One region of the Micromonospora sp. NPDC049107 genome, then DNA from elsewhere that is predicted to be linked to it. Evidence: riboswitches for the same ligand, from Rfam matches in the RefSeq annotation. Region 1 holds a riboswitch; each other region holds the start of a gene.
What was found. Region 1 has a riboswitch for cyclic di-AMP ahead of AB0B55_RS10790 (C39 family peptidase). Riboswitches for the same ligand answer to the same signal wherever they lie in the genome.
Positions count from the first base shown of each region.

Region 2: linked by a shared signal. The riboswitch ahead of AB0B55_RS12275 (NlpC/P60 family protein) and the one ahead of AB0B55_RS10790 (C39 family peptidase) in region 1 are both predicted to bind cyclic di-AMP.
Region 3: linked by a shared signal. The riboswitch ahead of AB0B55_RS23145 (hypothetical protein) and the one ahead of AB0B55_RS10790 (C39 family peptidase) in region 1 are both predicted to bind cyclic di-AMP.
Region 4: linked by a shared signal. The riboswitch ahead of AB0B55_RS17400 (transglycosylase family protein) and the one ahead of AB0B55_RS10790 (C39 family peptidase) in region 1 are both predicted to bind cyclic di-AMP.

Region 1 is NZ_JBEZEC010000003.1:552,407-557,502, reverse strand. Features, by position in the region: gene AB0B55_RS10800 (CDP-glycerol glycerophosphotransferase family protein) at 1-1,161, shown strand, start outside; gene AB0B55_RS10795 (alpha/beta hydrolase) at 1,166-1,912, opposite strand; gene AB0B55_RS10790 (C39 family peptidase) at 2,047-2,895, opposite strand; cyclic di-AMP (ydaO/yuaA leader) riboswitch at 3,129-3,269, opposite strand; gene AB0B55_RS10785 (hypothetical protein) at 3,555-4,325, opposite strand; gene AB0B55_RS10780 (hypothetical protein) at 4,503-5,021, opposite strand.
Region 2 is NZ_JBEZEC010000004.1:238,655-243,750, reverse strand. Features, by position in the region: gene AB0B55_RS12285 (NlpC/P60 family protein) at 1-318, shown strand, start outside; gene AB0B55_RS12280 (N-acetylmuramoyl-L-alanine amidase) at 377-2,332, opposite strand; cyclic di-AMP (ydaO/yuaA leader) riboswitch at 2,568-2,703, shown strand; gene AB0B55_RS12275 (NlpC/P60 family protein) at 2,716-3,756, shown strand; gene dcd (dCTP deaminase) at 3,828-4,406, opposite strand; gene AB0B55_RS12265 (pyridoxamine 5'-phosphate oxidase family protein) at 4,484-5,032, shown strand.
Region 3 is NZ_JBEZEC010000009.1:244,792-249,887, reverse strand. Features, by position in the region: gene AB0B55_RS23155 (AAA family ATPase) at 166-2,283, shown strand; gene AB0B55_RS23150 (cation diffusion facilitator family transporter) at 2,391-3,308, shown strand; cyclic di-AMP (ydaO/yuaA leader) riboswitch at 3,421-3,552, shown strand; gene AB0B55_RS23145 (hypothetical protein) at 3,606-4,634, shown strand; gene AB0B55_RS23140 (hypothetical protein) at 4,728-5,096, shown strand, end outside.
Region 4 is NZ_JBEZEC010000006.1:341,854-346,949, forward strand. Features, by position in the region: gene AB0B55_RS17385 (BTAD domain-containing putative transcriptional regulator) at 1-63, opposite strand, end outside; gene AB0B55_RS17390 (peptidase inhibitor family I36 protein) at 249-650, shown strand; gene AB0B55_RS17395 (peptidoglycan-binding domain-containing protein) at 760-1,248, opposite strand; cyclic di-AMP (ydaO/yuaA leader) riboswitch at 1,517-1,687, shown strand; gene AB0B55_RS17400 (transglycosylase family protein) at 1,687-2,355, shown strand; gene AB0B55_RS17405 (hypothetical protein) at 2,431-2,787, opposite strand; gene dinB (DNA polymerase IV) at 2,891-4,078, opposite strand; gene AB0B55_RS17415 (VOC family protein) at 4,136-4,573, opposite strand; gene AB0B55_RS17420 (GNAT family N-acetyltransferase) at 4,664-5,096, opposite strand, start outside.

The DNA of each region.
Region 1 (5,096 bases):
GCCCGACGACGGTTCCGCCCGACCGCCGGCGGTGGGCAGGTCGCCCGCGCGCTACGCCGGCACGAGCCGGAGTTCCTGCTCTACTTCTCCGCACCGCCCGGCTCCGAGTACCAGGTCACCATGTGGCTGCCGTACCTCGAACGGATCGGCCGGCCCTTCCTGGTGCTGGTCCGTGAGCCGGAGTTCGTCGCGCCGATCGCCGCGGCCACCGACGCGCCGGTGGTCTACTGCCCCACGCTGCGCGCGATGGACGAGGCGCTGGTGCCGAGCCTGCGGGTGGCCTTCTACGTCAACCACGGGGCGAAGAACAGCCACTGCATCCGGTTCACCCAGCTCACCCACGTCCAACTGCACCACGGCGACAGCGACAAGGCGCCCAGCGCCAACCCGGTCTCGGGCATCTTCGACCGGATCTTCGTGGCCGGGCCGGCGGCGATCGACCGGTACGCCCGCGCCGGGGTGCAGATCCCGGCCGAGAAGTTCGTCGTGGTGGGCCGTCCCCAGGTCGAGTCGATCGAGGTGCGCCAGGAGCCGACGCGGGGCCTCGCGCACCCGACGGTGCTCTACACCCCGACCTGGACCGGGCACCACGCCGACGCCGACTACTGCTCGCTGCCGGTGGCCGAGGAGCTGCTGCGGCGGCTGCTGGGGCGCGGCGCGACGGTGATCCTGCGGGCGCATCCGTACACGACGCAGAACCCGGCGTCGGCACGCCAGTTGGGCCGGCTCACCGAACTGCTGGCCGTCGACCGCGCCCGCACCGGCCGGCAGCACGTGTTCGGCGCGGCCGCCCGGGAGCTGAGCCTGACCGAGTGCGTCAACCGCTCGGACGCGCTGGTCTCCGACGTCTCCGGGGTGATCTCCGACTACCTCTACTCCGGCAAGCCGTACGCCGTCACCGACATGGGTGACGAGGGCGACCGGTTCACCGAGCGCTTTCCACTGGCCGGCTCGGGCTACGTGCTGCGGCGCGACATGTCCAACGTGGACGCCGTGCTCACGGCCCTGCTGGACACCGACCCGCTGGCCGATGCCCGCTGGGTCACCCGCCGCCGCTACCTGGGCGACTTCCCGGCCGAGTCGTACGCCGAGGGTTTCCTGACCGCCGCCCGCCGCGAGCTGACCTCGGCCCGGGAACTACCCGCGCCCGCAGCCGCCTGACCGGTCAGCGGTACGGCTCCAGCAACGCCAGCACGGCCGCCGGATCCTCCAGGTGCGCGTTGTGCCCGAGACCGGACAGCGTGGCGACCGGTACGCCGTACTCCTTGAGCTGCGCGTCCGTGACCATCGGGTCGTGCTCCCCGCGGGCCAGCACCACCGGCACGTCGGTCGCCGCGAGCAGCGCGGCCAGATCGGGCGCGCCGACGGCGAACGCGGCGTTGTCCATCGCGAGCCGCCACCGGCCGTCGACCTGACGCAGACCGGCGTCGACCATCGGGTGGTCCGGGAGGACCAGACCGGTGAGGCCGGCGACCCGCAGATAGCGGCGGGCGGCCTCGGTGCGGCTGGTGAACCAGCCCACCGGGCGGGCGGCGAGGTCCGCGGCGCGGGCCAGCTCGGCCGGCGCCCAGACGGCCTTGATGCCCAAGCCCACCACCGCGTCCACCGGCAGACCGGCGGCGCGGGCCGCCAGCGCCAGGCCGACCACGCCACCGAGCGAGTGCCCGAGCACGACGATGCGGTCGTCGGAGGCCAGGCCCTGCGCGACCCGCTGGGCGAAACCCTCGAAGGAGTACGACGACAGCGGCGCCGACCAACCGTGACCGGCGAGATCGGGCGCCAGCCACCGGCCGGGCCAGTGCTGCTCCAGAAGTGGCGCCCAGGGCAGCCACACGTCACCCGTCGCCCCCATGCCGTGCAGCAGCAACAGGATCGGCTCACGGCCGGCTTGGCCGCCCGATTCATCCACCACGGCCGCAGTCTCCCACGGTTCGTGGCCCGGTACGAGAGCCGTTCACCCGCGTCGGGCCCCGACCTGGGAACGCCGCGGGCGCCGGCCCCTCGTGGGAGACGGCGCCCGCGGCGTCGTGGGGTGTCGCGCGTTGGTCAGGCGGAGTAACCCCGGGTGGCGATCCAGTTCGCCAGGTCGATCGTGGTGATCCAGTAGGCCGGGTCGGCGGCGTTCGCCGAGTCGGCAATCCGCACCGTACGGCCGTTGTCCTTGTAGCCGACGACGGCGATGTAGTGCCCACCGCCGTAGGAGTGGTAGCCGCCCTCGGTGTCGACGGCGTCGCCGGCGACGTTGGCCACCACGCCGCGGCCATCGGTGATGGCCTTGACGACGTCGGCCTGAAGGCGGTCCATCTGGGCCGGGCTGGGCGTGCCCGCGAACATGCGGGTGCGGTACGGGGAGCCCTTCACCTCGGCGTTGAGCACCCGGGTGGTGTCCTCGGCCGAGTTGGTGCCCATCTCGGTGGTGCCCAGTTCGGCGCCGAGCTCCTCCTGGGTGCGGTCGATGCCGCTGGCGCTGAGCGCGTTGCGGGTGGCCGCCGGGCCACAGTTGTAGTAGGTGTTCTGCGCCTCGTAGTCGTAGTCGAGCACCTTCGTCGCGGGCGGCTTCGGCGGCGTCGGCTTCCGGGTGACGTCCGGGTTGCTCGTGGCCTTCGCGGCGGGGGACGCGGCGCTGGTGGCCGGGGCGGCGGTGCTCGGCGCGACGCTCGCCGACGGAGCTGCGGACCGGAGTTCGCCACGGGAGGCGACGGTGTCACTGCGCATCTCGGCGACCGTGGTCGGGGTGCGCGAGCCGGCCGGGGCGTCGTCGGTGCCGGCGACCAGAGCGCCGGCGGTGGTGGCGATCGCGAGGGCCGCGGCGGAGGCGGCGACGATCTGGTACGGGCGCTCGGTCGCGAGGCGACGGAGCTGGCGCTTCAGGGTGTGCTTCACGAGGTCCTCCACGGTTCACAGGGAGAGCGGCACACCGGGGCTCGACCGGCATCCGGGCAGGCGTCAGCGCGCGGGCGGTGGCCCGCGGATGATGAGCCGCTCAGGGGAACGCCCGGCGCGGCCGGGCGGGAAGTGCGGTGACCCGGGGGGTCAGCTCACCGTCACGAGGCGGATGAGCGGGGACACCGCGTCGCCGTGGAGGCGGCGGAACAACAAGGGGGTCGAGGGGTGCTGCACGAGGATGGAACTCCTTCCGTCACCGCCTACCGGGTTAGCTGACGGATTCGGGCGGGAAGATCGCCCTACCGCGGGCCGTGGCTCGCGGATTCACCCCGGACTTACTGTGGGTCCCCGGTTCGTTGATCACGATTGAGCGGGTCGGCGCGGCGTCGCCTCCTGCGATCGGTAACCGCACCGGACGGGACGACAGTACTGGCCGGTACGCACTCTGCCAAGCCGCGCCCACCTGCGTAAACATCGATTGGCCCAGCAATTTCTGCGCGTTCTGCCGCTGACGTGACTCGATGGGACAACGGGTTCCGCCGGCACCTGTGGGCGACAACCGGACAGGTGGCCGACAACGCGGCCACAATCGCGGGCGCAATGGCCGCCGATGATGCCCGCCGCCCGATTTCCGCCGCCGGTGACCCGCCTCACATAACGGATCGGGCTCAACCGGCCCGGGCCGGACGCCAGCGTGCCACGAGGGCCGTACGCGACGGCCGCGTCGCGGTGCGCCGGGAGAACGCCGGGCTCGGCCGCGACCGGACCGCCGCCACGTACGCCTCCTCGGCGAGGACGCGCGCCGACTCGGCGGCCACCTCGGCGTCCCGCCAGGACGACCGCTCCCGCTCGGCGGCCGTCCGGTGCTCGGCCAGCCTCGCGTCACGGATCGCCCGGATGAGCAGCGTCTCCTGCTCGACCGGGTGCCGGCGGGGGTCCCAGCCGCGCCGGTGCCCGAACACGTCGCCGAGCTGAGCCATGGTCAACTCCCCCCGCCAGTGCGCCGCCATGGCGGCACGGTGCAGATAGCGCTCCCGGGCCGCGTACTCGGCGGGGGTGTGCGGGGTACGCGGTGTCGGCAACGCCCCGGCACCGGCGACCCGACGGGCGGCCGTGTCCGCCTCGTCGTACGCCGTCCAGGCCCGCTGCGCCTCGTCCTGAGCGACCAGCCAGTCAGCGCGCCGCCGTCGGGCGGTCCGCGCGGCCCGGGCGGCGGCCACGGCCACCTCCTCGGCGTACCGGCGCAGGTCGGCCATCTCGGCGACGGCCATCTCGCGGGCGGTGGGTGTCGGCGGCGTGGGGTCGGCCGCGGGCGAGTCCCGCTCCGGACGGGCCACCAGAACGGCGAGGACCGTCAGCGCCAGCAGGAACAGGGCCGACCAGATGGCGGCGGCCTGGGGCACCTCGGTCAGGAACTGGTAGAAGACGACGGTTTCCATGATCGACACCTCGGCATGAGCACGTAAGCGATGGGATGCCGCACGGGCGGGTGCGGGCGGTGTGTCGTCAGGTGTGGTGACTGGCGTTCGGTCTGGCGGCGTCGCCGGTGGTGGAGATCTCGGCGCGCCACACTCCGGCGCTCGCGGGACGGCGTGCCGCCCCGGTGACTGACCCCGCTAGGCCGGCGGGGCGCGGGGGGCCCGGCTGGCCGAGCCGGCGGCGCGGAGGGGCCGCTGCGAGCCCGTGCGCGTCGAGGTCACGCCCGCCAATGGGCGGGGCAACGCGTCCGAACCACCGTGCCGGGCGGGCTGCGGGTCGACCGACCGCGCGGAGGCGTCAGCGCCAAGCTCTGCGGCTCGTACCCCGCCGACCCTGCGGGTGACGGCGCGGTCGGTGACGGCGCGGTCGGTGCCGGCGCGGTCGGTGCCGGCGCGGTCGGTGGCGGCGCGGTCGGTGGCGGCCGAGCCGGTGGCGGCGCGGTCGGTGAGGACGGTGGAGAGGGCCGCGGTCGACGGTCCGAGCGGCTCCGCGAGGGCGAGCGACCCGATGATGGGCGGCGGGGCCGCGGCGGTCGATGCCGGCAGCAGCGCCGGGGCCGCGCCCAGGGCGAGCGACAGCACGGCGAGGCTGGTCAGCACCCGTGCCGCCCAGCGCGCCACCCACCACAGGGGACAGGTGAGCGCGACCGGGAGCACGTCCTCACGCTACCGTCGGGACCGCCCGGACGCATCGGCGACGGGCGTGTCGGCCAGCGCCGCGCCGACCCCGTC
Region 2 (5,096 bases), on a different contig from region 1:
TGCCAGCAGGTCGGCGACCCGTACGTCTGGGGCGCCACCGGCCCGAACTCGTTCGACTGCTCGGGCCTGACCCAGTACGCCTACAAGTCGGCCGGGATCTACCTCACCCACCACACGGGTGATCAGTGGAACGAGGGCAAGGCCGTCTCGCGCGCCGACGCCCGTGCCGGTGACCTGGTCTTCTTCTACTCGGGCCTGAGTCATGTCGGGCTGTATCTGGGCAACAACCAGATGGTGCACGCGCCACGCGCCGGTAAACCGGTGCAGGTGTCCAGCATCAACACCATGCCGGTCGCCGGGTTCCGCCGACCTGGCTGATCCCCAGCACGCACGACGACGGCCCCCGGTCACCTCGACCGGGGGCCGTCGTGGTTCCTCAGCGGGGTGCGCCCACCGGGGACGGCAGCAACTGCACGTCGGCGAGGTCGACGTACATGACGCGGTGGCCGAACTGGATCTGCGCGTACCGGTTCTGGCCCCGGATCACCGTCCAGTCGCCGGGCGAGGAGCCGTCGAACGTGCTGGCCCGGTAGTACTCGCCGGGCAGCACCGCGCCGACGGCGTACCGCTGGCCGGCGGCGAGGGTGTACTGCAACGGTGAGATCGCCTGGTACGGCACGCCGGCCGGGTAGGCCGCCTGCTCCGGGTACGCCCGCCCGTAGACGGGGACCGTGGCCCGGCCGGGCTTCGGGGTGACCACCATGCCGACCGTCCAGGTGGCCGTCGGCGCGGACGCGGGGTTGTGGAACCACGCCCGCTGCCCGAGGTACCAGATGGCCGTCCAGTCGCCCTGTCGACCGGCCAGCGCGTACGTCTGGCCGGCGGACGCGCGGGCACCGTGGTCCGACACGTCCATCGTGTTCGGGGTGCCGTCGGGGCGCAGCGCGATGTCGTTGACCAGTGGCGCGTCCGGAGCCGGCGCGGTGCGTAGCACCACCGACGAGGAGCCGCGGGGCGCGCACGGCGTCCCGGGGGTGACGCATCCGGTGAACGCCGGCTGGTTTGTCGCGTAGTCGGGGTCGATCCGGACCAGCCCGGTGGCCGGGCTGCCGGTGTCCAGCCGTGGGGCGTGCAGCAGGTCGAAGTAGTGCGTCCAGTCCCAGTACGGCCCGGGGTCCCAGTGCATCCCGCGGACCGTCGCCGCCGTGGTGCCGGGCACGTTGTCGTGGCCGATGATGTGCTGGCGGTCCAGCGGGATGCCCAGCCGCAGCGCGAGGTGCCGCACCAGCTTCGCCGACGTGCGGTACATCGCCTCCGTGTACCAGGTGCCCTGCGCGGCGAAGCCCTCGTGTTCCAGCCCGATCGACTTGGCGTTGACGTACCAGTTGCCGGCGTGCCAGGCGACGTCCTTGGTGCGGACGTGCTGGGCGATGTGCCCGTCCACCGAGCGCAGCGAGTAGTGCCAGCTCACGTAGGTTGGGTCCTGGACGAGTTGCAGGGTGGTCGCCCAACTCGCCTCGGTGTCGTGGATGACGATGTACTCGATCTTCTGCCGGGCGGGCCGGTCGGACAGGTCGTGGTTGCCGTAGTCGCCGTCGCCGAACGCCGCGTAGGGTGCCGGGATCCACTCACAGGACACGGTGCTCGGGCACTCCAACCCGTCCGGGCGGGCGAGTCGCCGCAGCCCCAGTCGGTCCAGCCAGGACCGCTCGGGTCGTACCGCCCGGGCCGGCAGCGTGACCCGCTGGCCGTCGTCGGTCACCCGCGTCTCGCCCGCGCCGATCGTGGTGAAGACCTCGTCGGCGAAGGCCGCCGCGGCATCGGCGCTGTCCGCGCCGGCATAGCGGGCCACCGCGCCGTACCAGGTGCCCGGGTCGGTGCCGACTCCGACCGGGGCGCCGACCTCCCGTTGGTACGCGGCCAGCAGCGCCGCCCCACCCCGGAGGTTCGTCGTCGGGTCGGTGCGCAGCGCCTCGGCGGTGGCGCCGGTGAGCGCGGCGGCGGCGTCCACGGTCTGCAGCGCGGCGCTGGGCGGCGCGTTGCCGGGGGCGGGCGCCGGTGCGAGAGGACGACGGGACTCGTCGCCGCGCGGATCCTCTCCCGGGGCGTCGTGGTGACCGCCCCGGGGCAGGGCGGTCACGTGCCGGGCGTCGGTCAGGTGCATCGGGCCGTAGCCGCCGCTGGTGCTCGGCGTGCCGGCATTGCTGTCCCAGCGGGACTCCAGGTAGGAGACGCCGAGTAGTACGTCGATGGGTACGCCGTACTCGGTCGCCGCGGCGGCGTACTGCTGCTGGCGGTCGGCGGCGGGGGCCGCGGTGGCCGGGCCGGCGGACAGCGGCACGGCCGCCGTGGCGGTGACGAGCGCGACGGCGAGCAGGGTCGGACGTTTCATCGAACCCCCTACATGTGAACTGGTGTCGGTGCCGTCACCTTCGTCCTGCTCGGGAGCCCGCGTCAATACCTTTCCATGTTTCGAAACGTACGGAAGGAAATCTTCACGTCCGCTCGATGGCCCGCCGCAATCGGTACGGAGTGTCACGGCCGCACGGGTTGCGGATCGGTAACGGCCGTCTCTACTCTGGTCATTCGTCGGCCCGGTAGCAGGTCTGCCCACCCCGGGCGGTAACGGACCGACACCGCCGAGTCGCTCGCGAGCGAGCCGGGGACCCAGGTTCCTCGGGGTGAATCCGCAGTTCCTGCGGTAGGGCGCCCACTTCCCGCCCGAACCCGTCAGCTAACCCGGTAGGCGGTCAGGAAGAAGGAGTACGGAACCCGGTGGCCCTCCAAGCCCCGCGGCCGTCGTCCGGACGGTCGGCCTCGGCCGACCCGACGTCGATCGTGCCGCGTCCACGCTGGTCCCGCTTCACCACCGCCCTCGCCGCCCTGGTCGGCGTCGCCGTCGTCCTGACCGGTAGCGCCACGGTGGCCCACGCCGACCCGTCCGTCGCCGAGATCGAACGGCAGATCGACGACGACTGGAACAAGCTCGAACCGATCATCGAGCGGCACAACGCCACCCGAGCCGACCTGGCCCTCAAGCGCAAGCAGGCCGACACGCTCGCCGCCCGCATCGCGCCGCTGGAGCGCCAGGTCGACGCCGCGATGGACAAGGTCAGCGCGCTGGCCGTCCGCGCGTACATGGGTGAAAACCTGTCGACCGTCAACACGATGCTCGGCAGCCGGTCGCCCAGTGAGATGGTCGGTCAGCTCGAAATGCTCGACCGCTTCGCCCACAACCAGCAGGAGGACGTCCGCCAGGTCGCCGACCTGCGCAACGAGCTGGCCCGGCAGAAGGCGCCGCTGGACGAGATGGTGGTCCAGCTGACCCGCACCGAGGCCCAGTTGGCGGCGAAGAAGAAGCAGATCAACGAGGAGATCGACCGGCTACAGAAGCTGCGCCTCAAGGTGTACGGCAACGGCGGCGGCGGTTCGCTGCGTCCCGCGCCCTGCCCGGCCAGCTACCCGGGTGGCGGTGCCGGCATCGCGGTCAAGTTCGCCTGCGCCCAGATCGGCAAGCCGTACGTGTGGGGCGCCGAGGGTCCGAACTCGTACGACTGCTCCGGGCTGATGCTGGCCGCCTGGGCGAAGGCCGGTGTGTCGCTGCCGCACAACGCCGCCGCGCAGAGCCGGGTGACCAAGAACGTCAGCAAGGGCGACCTGCGCCCCGGTGACCTGGTCTTCTACTACAGCGACATCCACCACGTCGGCATGTACGTCGGCGACGGCTGGGTGGTGCACGCCTCCCAGGCCGGCGTGCCCGTCAAGATGAAGAAGGTCGACGACGGGCCCATCCACAGCTACGGTCGCCCCGGCTGAGGTGTAAGGAAGGGCCCCCTTCTAACGCCTCAGGTATAGAAGGGGGCCCTTCCTTACATCGCAAGGGCGGATCAGCGCGTCGGCCAGGCACGCCAGTTCTGCCAGGAGCGACTGGGCGTCGGGCCTCGCTGACCCTGGTAACGCGAGCCGTAGACCACCGAGCCGTACGGGTGTTCGGCGGGCGACGAGAGTCGGAAGATGCAGAGCTGACCGATCTTCATGCCCGGCCAGAGGGTGATCGGCAGGTTCGCCACGTTGGACAGCTCCAGCGTGACGTGCCCGGAGAAGCCCGGGTCGATGAACCCGGCGGTGGAGTGGGTGAGCAGGCCGAGGCGGCCCAGCGAACTCTTCCCCTCCAGTCGGCCGGCGAGCTGGTCGCCGAGCGAGATCACCTCCAGCGTCGAGGCGAGCACGAACTCTCCCGGGTGCAGCACGAACGGCTCGCCGTCGGGCACCTCGACCACCGAGGTCAGGTCGTCCTGCTGCATGGCCGGGTCGATGTGGGTGTAGAGATGGTTGTTGAAGACCCGGAACAGCCGGTCGAGTCGTACGTCGATGCTGGAGGGTTGGACCAGGGTGGGCTCGAACGGCTCCAGGCCCAGCGTGCCGGCCTTGATCTCGGAGACCAGGTCACGGTCGGAGAGCAGCATCGGACCACCATAGCGAGGTGGGCGGTGACCAGCGTGTCGAGGTCGCTCCTCGTACATTTGTTCGATAGAATGCTCGCATGGCTTCCTGGTCCGATTTCGCCGTCGACGAGCCCCGCCTCGCCGACGGCATCCGCGTTCTCCTGCAGCAGTACGGGCCGGGCTTCGGCTATCTGGCCACGGTCCGTGCCGACGGTGGGCCCCGGGTCCATCCGGTCTCCCCGGTCATCACCGACGAGGGTCTGTTCTGCTTCATCATCGACTCGCCGAAGCGCCGGGACCTCGAACGGGACGGCCGATACGCGCTGCATTCGTTCCCTCCGGAGGAGAGCGACGACGAGGCGTACGTGGCGGGTCACGCCTGGCCGGTCACCGATCCGGTCCGGGTGGCCCGGCTGGCGCAGAGCGCTCGGGCCGAGCCGCGGGCCGACTGGCGGCTGTTCGAGTTCACCGTCGACGTGGCGATGCTGACCCGTCGTGACCAGCACGGCCTGGGCATCGCCGTGGGGCGTCCGGCCGTCCAGGTCTGGCTCGATCCGCAGACCCCGCCCGCGGCGGCCGCGCCCGCGGCCGTACCGCAGACGCGCCCGACCCGCCGCAGCCGCGACGTTCAGTGCACGGCCGCCTGACCACGGCCCTGGGGGCAGAGACGCCGGTGCCGGCTCCGTCGTGACGGAGCCGGCACCTGGTGTA
Region 3 (5,096 bases), on a different contig from region 1:
GAACGGCGCACCCCCGCCGCACGGGCCGGTCGTGAGCGCCGTCGCGGCGGGTCGCTGAGCACGTTCGCGCACCTCGGGCGCGGCGGGTCGGGTCGGGGGCCGTACCCTTCTGCGGTTGGCCCGCGCGGTTCGCGCCGCTTGCCGGCGACATCGAAGGAGCGTGCGTTGACCGACCAGACCGCCCTGGAGCAGGAGATCGCCGTCGAGCAACGGCACCTCGACCGGGTGTACGCCCGACTGGCCGAGCTACGGCAGTCGGCGGTGCGCGCCGAGCGGGACGGCTACCGGATGGCGCGGGTGGGCACGTTCGGCGCGCTCGTCGAACGCGACGCGATGGTCTTCCACGCGGCTCAGCGGCGGCACACCCTCGACGCCGAACACGAGGGCCTGGTCTTCGGCCGGCTGGACCTGCGCGACCGGCAGGTGCTGCACGTCGGGCGGCTCGGCATCCGTGACGAGGACGCCAGCACCCTCGTCGTCGACTGGCGGGCGCCGGCCGCGTCGGCGTTCTACCAGGCCACCCCCGCGCAGCCGCTGGGCGTGGTGCGTCGCCGCACCATCCAGTCCCAGCGGGAGCGGGTCACCCGCATCGAGGACGACCTGCTCGATCCGGAGGCGGCCCCGGAGGGGATGACGGTCGTCGGTGACGGCGCGCTGCTGGCCACCCTCTCCCGGGCCACCGGTCGCGGCATGCGCGACATCGTGGCGACGATTCAGCGGGAGCAGGACGAGGCGATCCGGTCGCCCGGCTCCGGGGTGACGATCGTCGCGGGCGGCCCGGGGACCGGCAAGACGGCGGTCGCCCTGCACCGGGCGGCCTTCCTGCTCTACTCCGACCGCAGCCGGTACGCCGGTGGCGGCATCCTGGTGGTCGGGCCGTCGACCGTCTTCGTCGAGTACATCGCCTCGGTGCTGCCGTCGCTCGGCGAGGACACCGCGACCCTGCACTCGCTGGGCACCCTGTTCCCGGGGATGACGGCCACCCGAACCGACCCGCCCGAGGTGGCGGCGGTGAAGGGCTCGCTGCGCATGCGCCGGGTGCTGGAACGGGCGGCCCGCGACGCGGTGCCGGGGGCTCCTGGCGAGCTGCGCCTGCTCTACCGGGGCGGGCTGCTGCGGTTGGACCGCCGCGAGCTGGACGCGATCCGGGACCGCGCGCTGCACCGGGGCGCCCGGCGCAACGAGGTTCGCCGCGCCGGCTTCGACGGTGTCTTCGCCGCGCTGTGGGCGCAGGCCCGGCGCGTGAACATCGGCCGGCTGCCCGAGCAGCGGGCCTTCGAGGACGAGATCGCGGAGCGGCCGGAGTTCCGGGAGTTCCTCAAGGCCTGGTGGCCGCGCCTGCACCCCCGGCACGTGCTGGGCTGGCTGGCTCGACCGGATCGGCTGCGCCGGTACGCCGGCGGGATCCTCTCCGGCGCGGAGATCCGGCTGCTCGGCACGGCGTACCAGAGTCTGGACAGTGCGGGCCTGACCATCGCGGACGTGGCGCTGCTCGACGAGCTGGACGCGCTGCTCGGCAAGCCGGTGAAACCGGCGCGGGCCCGGCGCGACCCGTTCCAGCTCGCGGGCGGCGTTCGTGAGCTGAGCACCGCGGCCGACCGGCAGCGGGCCGCCCGCGCGGCGGCCCGGGAGCGGCCGGAGGACTACCGGGAGTACGCGCACGTGGTCGTCGACGAGGCGCAGGACGTCTCGCCGATGCAGTGGCGGATGATCGGTCGGCGTGGGCGGTTGGCCTCGTGGACGGTGGTGGGCGACCCGGCGCAGACCGCCTGGACCGGTGACCCCGAGGAGCTGACCCGCTCCCGCGACCAGGCGCTGGGCCGGCGCAAACGGCACGAGTTCACGCTCACCACCAACTACCGCAACTCGGCGGAGATCTTCGCGGTGGCGGCGGCGGAGATCCGCCGGCTCTATCCGGACCTGCCCCTGCCGAGGGCCGTCCGCTCCACCGGCGTCGACCCGGTCGAGCTGGTGGTGCCGCCCGCCGGGCTCCAGGCCGCGGCCGTACAGGCGGCCACCGGCCTGCTGGGCGAGGTCGACGGCACGGTCGGGGTGATCACGCCGGTCACCCGCCGCGACGAGGTCGCCGGCTGGCTCGACGCGCTCGGCGCGACGCGCTTGCAGGTGGTGACCAGCCTGGAGGCCAAGGGCATGGAGTACGACGGGGTCGTGCTGGTCGCCCCCAGCGAGATCCGGGCCGATCCGGGCTCGGGTGTACGCACGCTCTACGTGGCGCTCTCCCGGGCAACCCAGCGGCTCACCACCGTCGACCCGACCGGCTGACCGTCGGGTTGGCGCGCCCAGGGGCCGGCCCTCGCCCTACACTTGCACACATAGCGATGTGAGCATACATTTGACCGGGTCCCGGGCGACGTCGGAGGGTGGGTCTCGTGGGAGCAGGACATGACCACCACCACGGGTCGGTCGCCAACGCCGCCCACCAGCATCGCGGACGGCTCTGGGCGGCCTTCGGACTGCTCGCTGCCCTGATGGTGGTCGAGGCGGTGACCGCCTTCCACACCGGCTCGCTGGCGCTGCTCTCCGACGCCGGGCACATGTTCACCGACGTACTCGGCATCGGGATGGCGCTCGCCGCGATCACCGCCACGCGGCGGGCCACCGGCGACCCGCAACGCACCTTCGGGCTCTACCGCCTCGAAGTTCTCGCCGCGCTGGCCAACGCCGTCCTGCTCTCCGGCGTGGCGGTCTACGTGGTGATCGAGGCGATCGGCCGGTTCGGCGACCCGCACCGGGTGCTCAGCGGTCCGATGCTCACGGTGGCCATCCTCGGCCTGCTCGCGAACGTGGTCGCCTTCGGGCTGCTGCGCGCCGGCGCCCGGGAGAGCATCAACCTCCAGGGCGCCTACCTGGAGGTGCTGGGCGACCTGCTCGGCTCGCTCGGCGTGATCGGCGCTGCGCTGCTCATCGCCGTCACCGACTGGTGGTGGGCCGATCCGCTGGTCGCGGTCGCGATCGGCGTGTTCATCCTGCCGCGCACCTGGCGGCTGGGGCGGGCCGCCGTACGCATCCTCGTGCAGGCCGCCCCGGAACACCTCCAGGTCACCGCCGTGCACGACCGACTGGCCGCGGTGCCCGGCGTGGTCGAGGTGCACGACCTGCACGTCTGGACGCTCACCTCGGGCATGGAGGTGGCCTCCGCGCACCTGACCATGGCGCCCGGCGCGGAGGTCGGCGCGGTGCTCACCGCGGCGCGTACCGCCCTGCGGGACGACTTCCGCATCGAGCACGCCACGCTGCAGACCGAACCCGGTGCCGCCCCGGGCGCCTGCGGTTCCGTCGAGTGGTGACCGTCATCCTTCGCGATGGTGCCGGCACCTTCCGTCACATCGGCTGCACAGACCCCACCAGCACCGGTAGGCTCTGTCCCGGCCACCACCCGGCGGCGCCTCCCGGCGCCGGTGGCGGCCGTCGCCTAATCGCCCGACAGGGCGAACCGGGGAACCATGTTCCTGGGGTGCATCCGCGTCAGCGGTAGGGATCTTCCGTCCCGAACCCGTCAGCTAACCCGGTCGGCGGCTGACGGAAGGACATGCGTAGTGGCACCAGCACGACCACCCGCCGCCCGGCTTGCGGCACTGATCGTCATGATGGTCACCCTCGGCGTCGCGCTTCCGGTCGGCGCCGCCACCGCCGCTCCCCCCGCCGGCCTGCGGGCCGCCGCCGCGCCCGACGGCGACGAGGAGGGCGGCACCCCGGCGCTACGGGCCCAGCTCGAGGCGGCCAGCAAGGGCTACCTGGACGCGAAGCGCGCGCTGGACACCTCCATCCAGCGGCAACAGCAGCTCGCGGTCAAGCTGAAGGACACCGAGGCCGAGATGACCGTACGCAACGGCAAGGTCGGCGAGATCGCCGGCGTCGCGTACCGCACCGGCCGACTCAGCACCGTCTCGGCCCTGCTCAACAGCAACACCCCCGAGGGCTTCATGGACCGGGCGGCCGCCCTCGACGTGGTGGCCGCCAACGAGGACCGGGTGCTGCGCGACCTGCACGCCACCCGGGACGAGGCGAACCGCACCCGCGTCGCCCTCGACGGCGAGATCCGGGAGCAGCGTAAGCAGGTCGAGGTGATGGCCAAGCGCAAGGAGCAGGCCGAGCGGGCCCTGACGGTCGCCAACGACAAGGCACGCGCCAGCGCCGCCGCCGACACCGACACCGGCTCCAACCGTGGCACCTCCACCGCCAACGCCCAGCCCGCACCGCGCAACTCCGACGGCTCCTGGCCATCCGAGTCGTGCAGCATCAACGACCCCACCCCGGCCAGCGGCTGCATCACCCCCCGCACCCTGCACGCGCTCAACCAGGCCAAGGCCGCCGGCTTCACCCGGTACGTCTCCTGTCACCGCAACGGCGGCTCGGGCGAGCACCCCAAGGGCCGGGCCTGCGACTTCGCCGCGCAGAAGGGTGGCTTCGGCGGCATCGCCACCGGCGGCGACAAGACGTACGGCAACAACCTGGCCGCGTACTTCATCCGCAACGCCGACCGGCTCGCGGTGCTCTACGTGATCTGGTTCAAGCAGATCTGGCTACCCAGCAGCGGCTGGAAGTCGTACAGCGGGGGGAACGGCGACCCCTCCAGCGACCACACCAACCACGTGCACCTGTCGGTGTACTGACCACCGACGCCGTCCGGGGTACGTCAGCGGGCGTACCCCGGACGTCGTCGCTGGTCGGACGACCACGCGGGGTCGGGCCGGGAGCATTCGGGTATGCCGCGAATCGCGCCCCGCACGCGCAAGGCCCTGCTCACCCTGCACCTGGTCACCTCCCTCGGCTGGCTCGGGGCCGACCTGGTGCTACTCACCCTCGGCATCGCGGCACAGCGCGGCGCCGACCCGGCCGTGGTCTACCCGGTCGCCGGGCTCGTCGGCACCGTGCTCTTCGCGCCGCTGAGCGTGCTCGTGTGGCTCGTCGGTGTCGCCAGCGCGCTGCTCACCCCCTGGGGCCTGCTGCGCTACCGCTGGGTGGTGATCAAGCTCGTGATCACCACAGTGATGGTCGGGCTGGTGCTGTTCCTGCTCACGCCGAACCTGCGGCACGCCGCCGCGCTGGGCGCCGCGCTACCGACGCGGGACCGC
Region 4 (5,096 bases), on a different contig from region 1:
TCCGGCATCGACCGGACGGCCGTTCGCCCAGACCTCGACCGGCCCGAGGACCCGAATCTCCATGAACCGCCGCTCGCTGCACCGCCGGTCGCCCCACCGGCACCCCCGGGACAGCCGGATTGAGGTTCCGGCAGGAATTCGTCGACCTTCCGCGCAGATCATCGTTGCTACAAGGACATCGATCAACGTGATGTCGGCAACTCGACTCGCGGCCGGTTCCGGTCGTGACGACACCGGAGGTCACCATCGTGCGAAGTGCTCTGCGAAGGCTCACGTCCGCGCTGCTCGGTACGATCGCCGTGGGCGCCACGCTCGGCGTCGCCCCGAGTCCGGCCCAGGCCAACTACGCCTGCCCGTCGGGTCTGCTCTGCCTGTACGCCGGGGCCAACTTCAGCGGCGACATCTTCCTGCTCGACGGTCCGTACAACGGATGCAACGACGTCCCGCTGCCCTCGTACTTCCGCAACCGGGCCCAATCGATCATCAACAACCGGCCGTCCGGCACCGTCTCCACCTTCTGGGACAACGCCAACGCCACCGGCCTGCTCGGCTACCAGCACGCCTATGGCTACCGGGCGAACCTGGCGTACGACTCGGCCGCGATCGGGGGGAACTGGAATCAGCGGATCGAGGCGGTCCGGGTCTGCTGATCCATGAGCGTCGCCGCGCAGGGGGGGAGCCGGCGACGCCGCACCGGGGGAGGGGCCGCCACGGCGCCGGCCGGAGTCCGCGAGGGCTCCGGCCGGCGCTGTACGGCGGTCAGCCCGGGTAGTAGCAGACGTTGGGAATGACCGGGCCGCCGTTGACCCCGAAGATCGCGAAGCCCATGTAGGCACGTGTCTGCGGGCCGTACTCGCCGTCCTCGGCGATGTTCGCGTACACGATGTCCTCATTGATCTTGTGCTGGGCGTACCGGACGGCGTCCCGGGTCTTCGGACCGTAGTTCCCGTCCAGGCTGAGCGACCGCGCGTAGCAGTTGTTCAGCGCCTCCTGGAGCACCAGCACCGCGGAGCCCGAGTGGCCGTAGGTGAGGTAGCAGCTTTTGTTTCCGGTCTGCCAGCCGACGGTGGGCACGTGCATGTCCGCGCCGCCCGGGTAGCCGCCGACCCGGTAGAAGGTCAGGCTGGTGCACGGGCTGGACGCCTGTGCGGCGGTCGGCGCGGACAGCGTCAGGCCAGCGCCGGCCAGTAGGGCTACGAGGACGGCTGCGGCGCGGCGACGGCCGTTGCGACTCTGCTGGAGCGGCATGATCTCCTCCTGGGGTGTCGTTTCCGGGATGGACCCGGTGTGCTCCAGAGCATCGCTACCGCCCGTCTACGGTTTCCTGTCCGAACGTCAATTCACCGGGACGGCAGGCCCTGATCGGAAACGGTCCATGATGGCCGCTGCACAGGTGGACGTCGTCCGCAACCGCTGGCCGCAGCGCCCCGCGTGAGCCGGTGAACAACTTCACAAGCGGTGGGCGACCGTCACCCACCGTGCCTACCGTCGGTCGGGTCCACCACCGTGGACGCCGCGACCGGCAACGCCAAATCCTGCCCCCGGTCGTCGGAAACAGAACCCGGGCAGGAGCGGGGGACCCAACGTTCCTCGGTGCATGTCACCTCGGGGTGAAGCCGCCAGCGCGCGGCCGGGCTCCTCGGCCCGAACCCGACAGCTCACCTCGCCGGCGTGGAGGAATGATCCATGACGTCTGCGTACACCCCCCGTCATCGACGGGTCACCACCCGCCGCGTCGCCGTCGGTACCCTGGCGGTCGGCGCGGTCACCGGCGCCGTCGCCCTCTTCGGCCCGGCGGCCCCGGCCCAGGCCGGTGTCAACTGGGACGCGATCGCCCAGTGCGAGTCCGGCGGCAACTGGAAGATCAATACCGGGAACGGCTACTACGGCGGGCTGCAGTTCTCCCAGGGCACCTGGGCCGGCTACGGCGGCACGAAGTACGCCGCCCGCGCCGATCTGGCCAGCCGTGGCGAGCAGATCGCGATCGCCGAGAAGGTGCTCGACGGGCAGGGCATCGGCGCGTGGCCGACCTGCGGCCGCAAGGGCGGCTCGTCGGGCGGTACCTCGACGAAGTCCACCGCGAAGTCCCCGACGAAGTCGACCTCCAAGTCGTCGACGTCCACCTCCGGCAAGGAGCGGCCGGCACGCGGCGACCAGCCGGCTACCCGTGGTCACGAGCGGACCGCCCCGGCGGCCGGCGGCGACACGTACGTGGTCGCGCCGGGGGACACCCTGTCGGAGATCGCCGAGCGGCACCCCCGCAGCGGCGGCTGGCAGGCCCTGTACGAGCGCAACCGTCAGCTGATCGGCGCGGACCCGGGCCTGATCTTCCCGGGGCAGCGGCTCGCTCTCTGACGTACGTACCGACGAACGCTCGGCCGGGTCACCGGCCGAGCGTTCGTTCGTCTGGCGCTGTCCTCGCGGGACGGGTCACGCCGCCGAGGCGGCCGACCTCGCCTCGCGGCGGGCCATCACGTCGCCGTTCCAGCCCCAGCGCTGCGCCGGCGCGGCGGCCTCGGCCGTCCAGCCGGTGCCGCCCCCGCCACCGTCGATGGCCGTCTCGACCGAGTCGGGGGTGCTGCGGGCCAGTCGCAACGACTGCTCGGCGGTCGTACGCGCCGCACACGGCCAGGACTGGCCGGCGCACTGGAGGTTGCGGCAGCGACCCTCGTCGTCGGCCTCGTGGGCCTCGAGCACGTCGACCGCGAGCTGCCAGAGCAGCGGGTCGGTCACGTCGCCCGGACGTTCGGCACGACGGCTCGGTCGGTTGCTGGTCTCGTCGGACATGGGCCCCCCTCGTCAGGCTTTCCCCTCAAGACTTCACCTGTGTGCGGCCGGCTAAACCGCCGACCTGCTGTGATGTGTCTCCGGTCGCAGCAACCGGGGCGCTCTAGTCCGGCAATAGCGGCATCTCGACACCGGGAGCGCGGCCGAGCAGCGCCGCCCGGGTGAGCGCCGTCGAGCCGAAGCGGTCGCGGACCGCGTCCACGGCGGCGTCCAGGTCGGCCCCGGTGTTGGCTTGGAACGGCAGCTCCGGCTGCACCGGGTTGTCGTCCAGGTTGCCGACCGAGACGCCGAGCAGGGTGACCCCGCGCCGGTCGATCTCCGGTAGGGCGGCCCGCAGCAGTGTCCGGGCGGCGGCGAGCAGTGCGGTGGTGTCGGCGGTCGCCTTGGCCACGGTGTGCGAGCGGGTGGCGCGGGTGTAGTCGCCGAAGCGGAGTCGCAACACCATGGTGCGTCCGGACCGTCCGGCCGCCCGCATCCGTCGGGTGACCCGGTCGACCAGACCGGCGAGGATGGCGTCCAGTTCCTCCGGCGCAGGTGGGGTACGCCCCAACGCGTGCTGCGCGCCCATCGAGCCCCGCCGCCGGCCCACCTGCACCGCCCGGGGGTCGCGGTTGTGGGCGAGAGCGTGCAGGTGCAGGCCGGCGCCGGCCCCGAGCAGGGACACCAGCGCGGCCTCGCCGAGCCGGGCCACGTCCGCGACGGTACGGATCCGGCGTTCCCGCAGCTTCGCGGCGGTGACCGGACCGACGCCCCAGAGCCGTTCCACCGGCAGTGGATGCAGGAACGCAGTCTCGGCGTCGGGGGCGACAACCAGCAGCCCGTCCGGCTTCGCCACTGCGCTGGCCACCTTCGCCAGGAACTTCGTCCGGGCCACACCCACCGTGATCGGCAGGCCGACCCGGTCGCGGACCTCCCGGCGCAGCCGCTGGGCGATGTCGGCCGGTGTGCCGACCAGCCGGCGCAGCCCGCCCACGTCGAGGAACGCCTCGTCGATGGAGAGCCCTTCGACCAGCGGCGTGGTCTGTCGGAAAATCTCGAACACCGTCCGGCTGGCCTGCGTGTACGCCGACATCCGGGGCGGCACCACGATCGCGTCCGGGCAGAGCCGTCGTGCCTGCTGACCCCCCATCGCGCTGCGCACACCCCGCGCCTTCGCCTCGTAGCTGGCGGCCAGCACCACGCCGCCGCCGACGATCACCGGCCGTCCGCGCAGGCGCGGGTCGTCACGCTGCTCGACCGACGCGTAGAAGGCGTCCAGGTCGGCGTGCAGGATGTGGGCGTCGTGCGACACGTACACATGTTCGCATGACGGCCGGTCGTCGCGGCAGTGAGCTGGGAGAACGCCCGCTCAGTCGAGGCAGAACTCGTTGCCCTCCGGGTCTGCCATGACGATGTGACCGGCGCCGAGCGGGGGAGCGGGCTCGTGTCGGGCGAGCCGTGTGGCACCCCGAGCGGTGAGCCGGTCGGCCTCCGCCTCCAGGGCCGCCATCCGGTCGTCACCCGTCAGCCCCGGCGCGGCCCGCACATCGAGGTGGACGCGATTCTTGGCCTGCTTGCCCTCCGGCACCCGCTGGAAGAACAGCCGTGGCCCCGCCCCCGTGGGGTCGACCACCGCCGACGCGTCGTTGCGTCGCTCCGGCGGCACGCCCATCGCGTCCAACGCGGCCTCCCACGAGTCGAAGCCCCCGGGCGGGCCCTGCAACTCGTAGCCGAGGGTGTCGGCCCAGAACGCCGACAGGGCGGCAGGATCGGCAGCGTCGAACGTTATCTGCACTTCACGGGCCATAGCAGCATCCTCGTTCCCGGTCCGGTCGGTCATGTCGCCATCCTCTCGCGACGGACCGACAGGATCGTTGCGACAGCGGGTGCGGTCCGGTCACAGGTCGTCGAAGGGGCGGGCGTAGCGGAATTCGCCCCGGATCGATCCGTGCCAGGCGGTCAGCGGTCGGGCCATGAAGTACTGCGGGCCCCACGGCTGCGGCGGGGTGACGCCCAGCTCGACGGCCGGCCGGAACCCGAAACGCGGGTAGTACTCGGGGTGCCCGAGGAGCACCACGAGCGCCTCGTCTCGGGCGTCGGCGGCGCCCAGGACCGCGTGCATCAGGGCGCTGCCGACCCCGCGTCGCTGCCAGCCGGGCAGCACGCCGAGCGGCCCGAGACCCAACGCCACCGGCGCACCGGCCACGCGGGCCCGCGTGGCCACCACGTGACCCACCACCAGGCCGTCCGTATCGACCGCCACCAGGGAGTACGCGGGCAGCCACCCGTCGTCGACGCGCAACGCGTCCACGAGCGTCGCCTCGACCGGC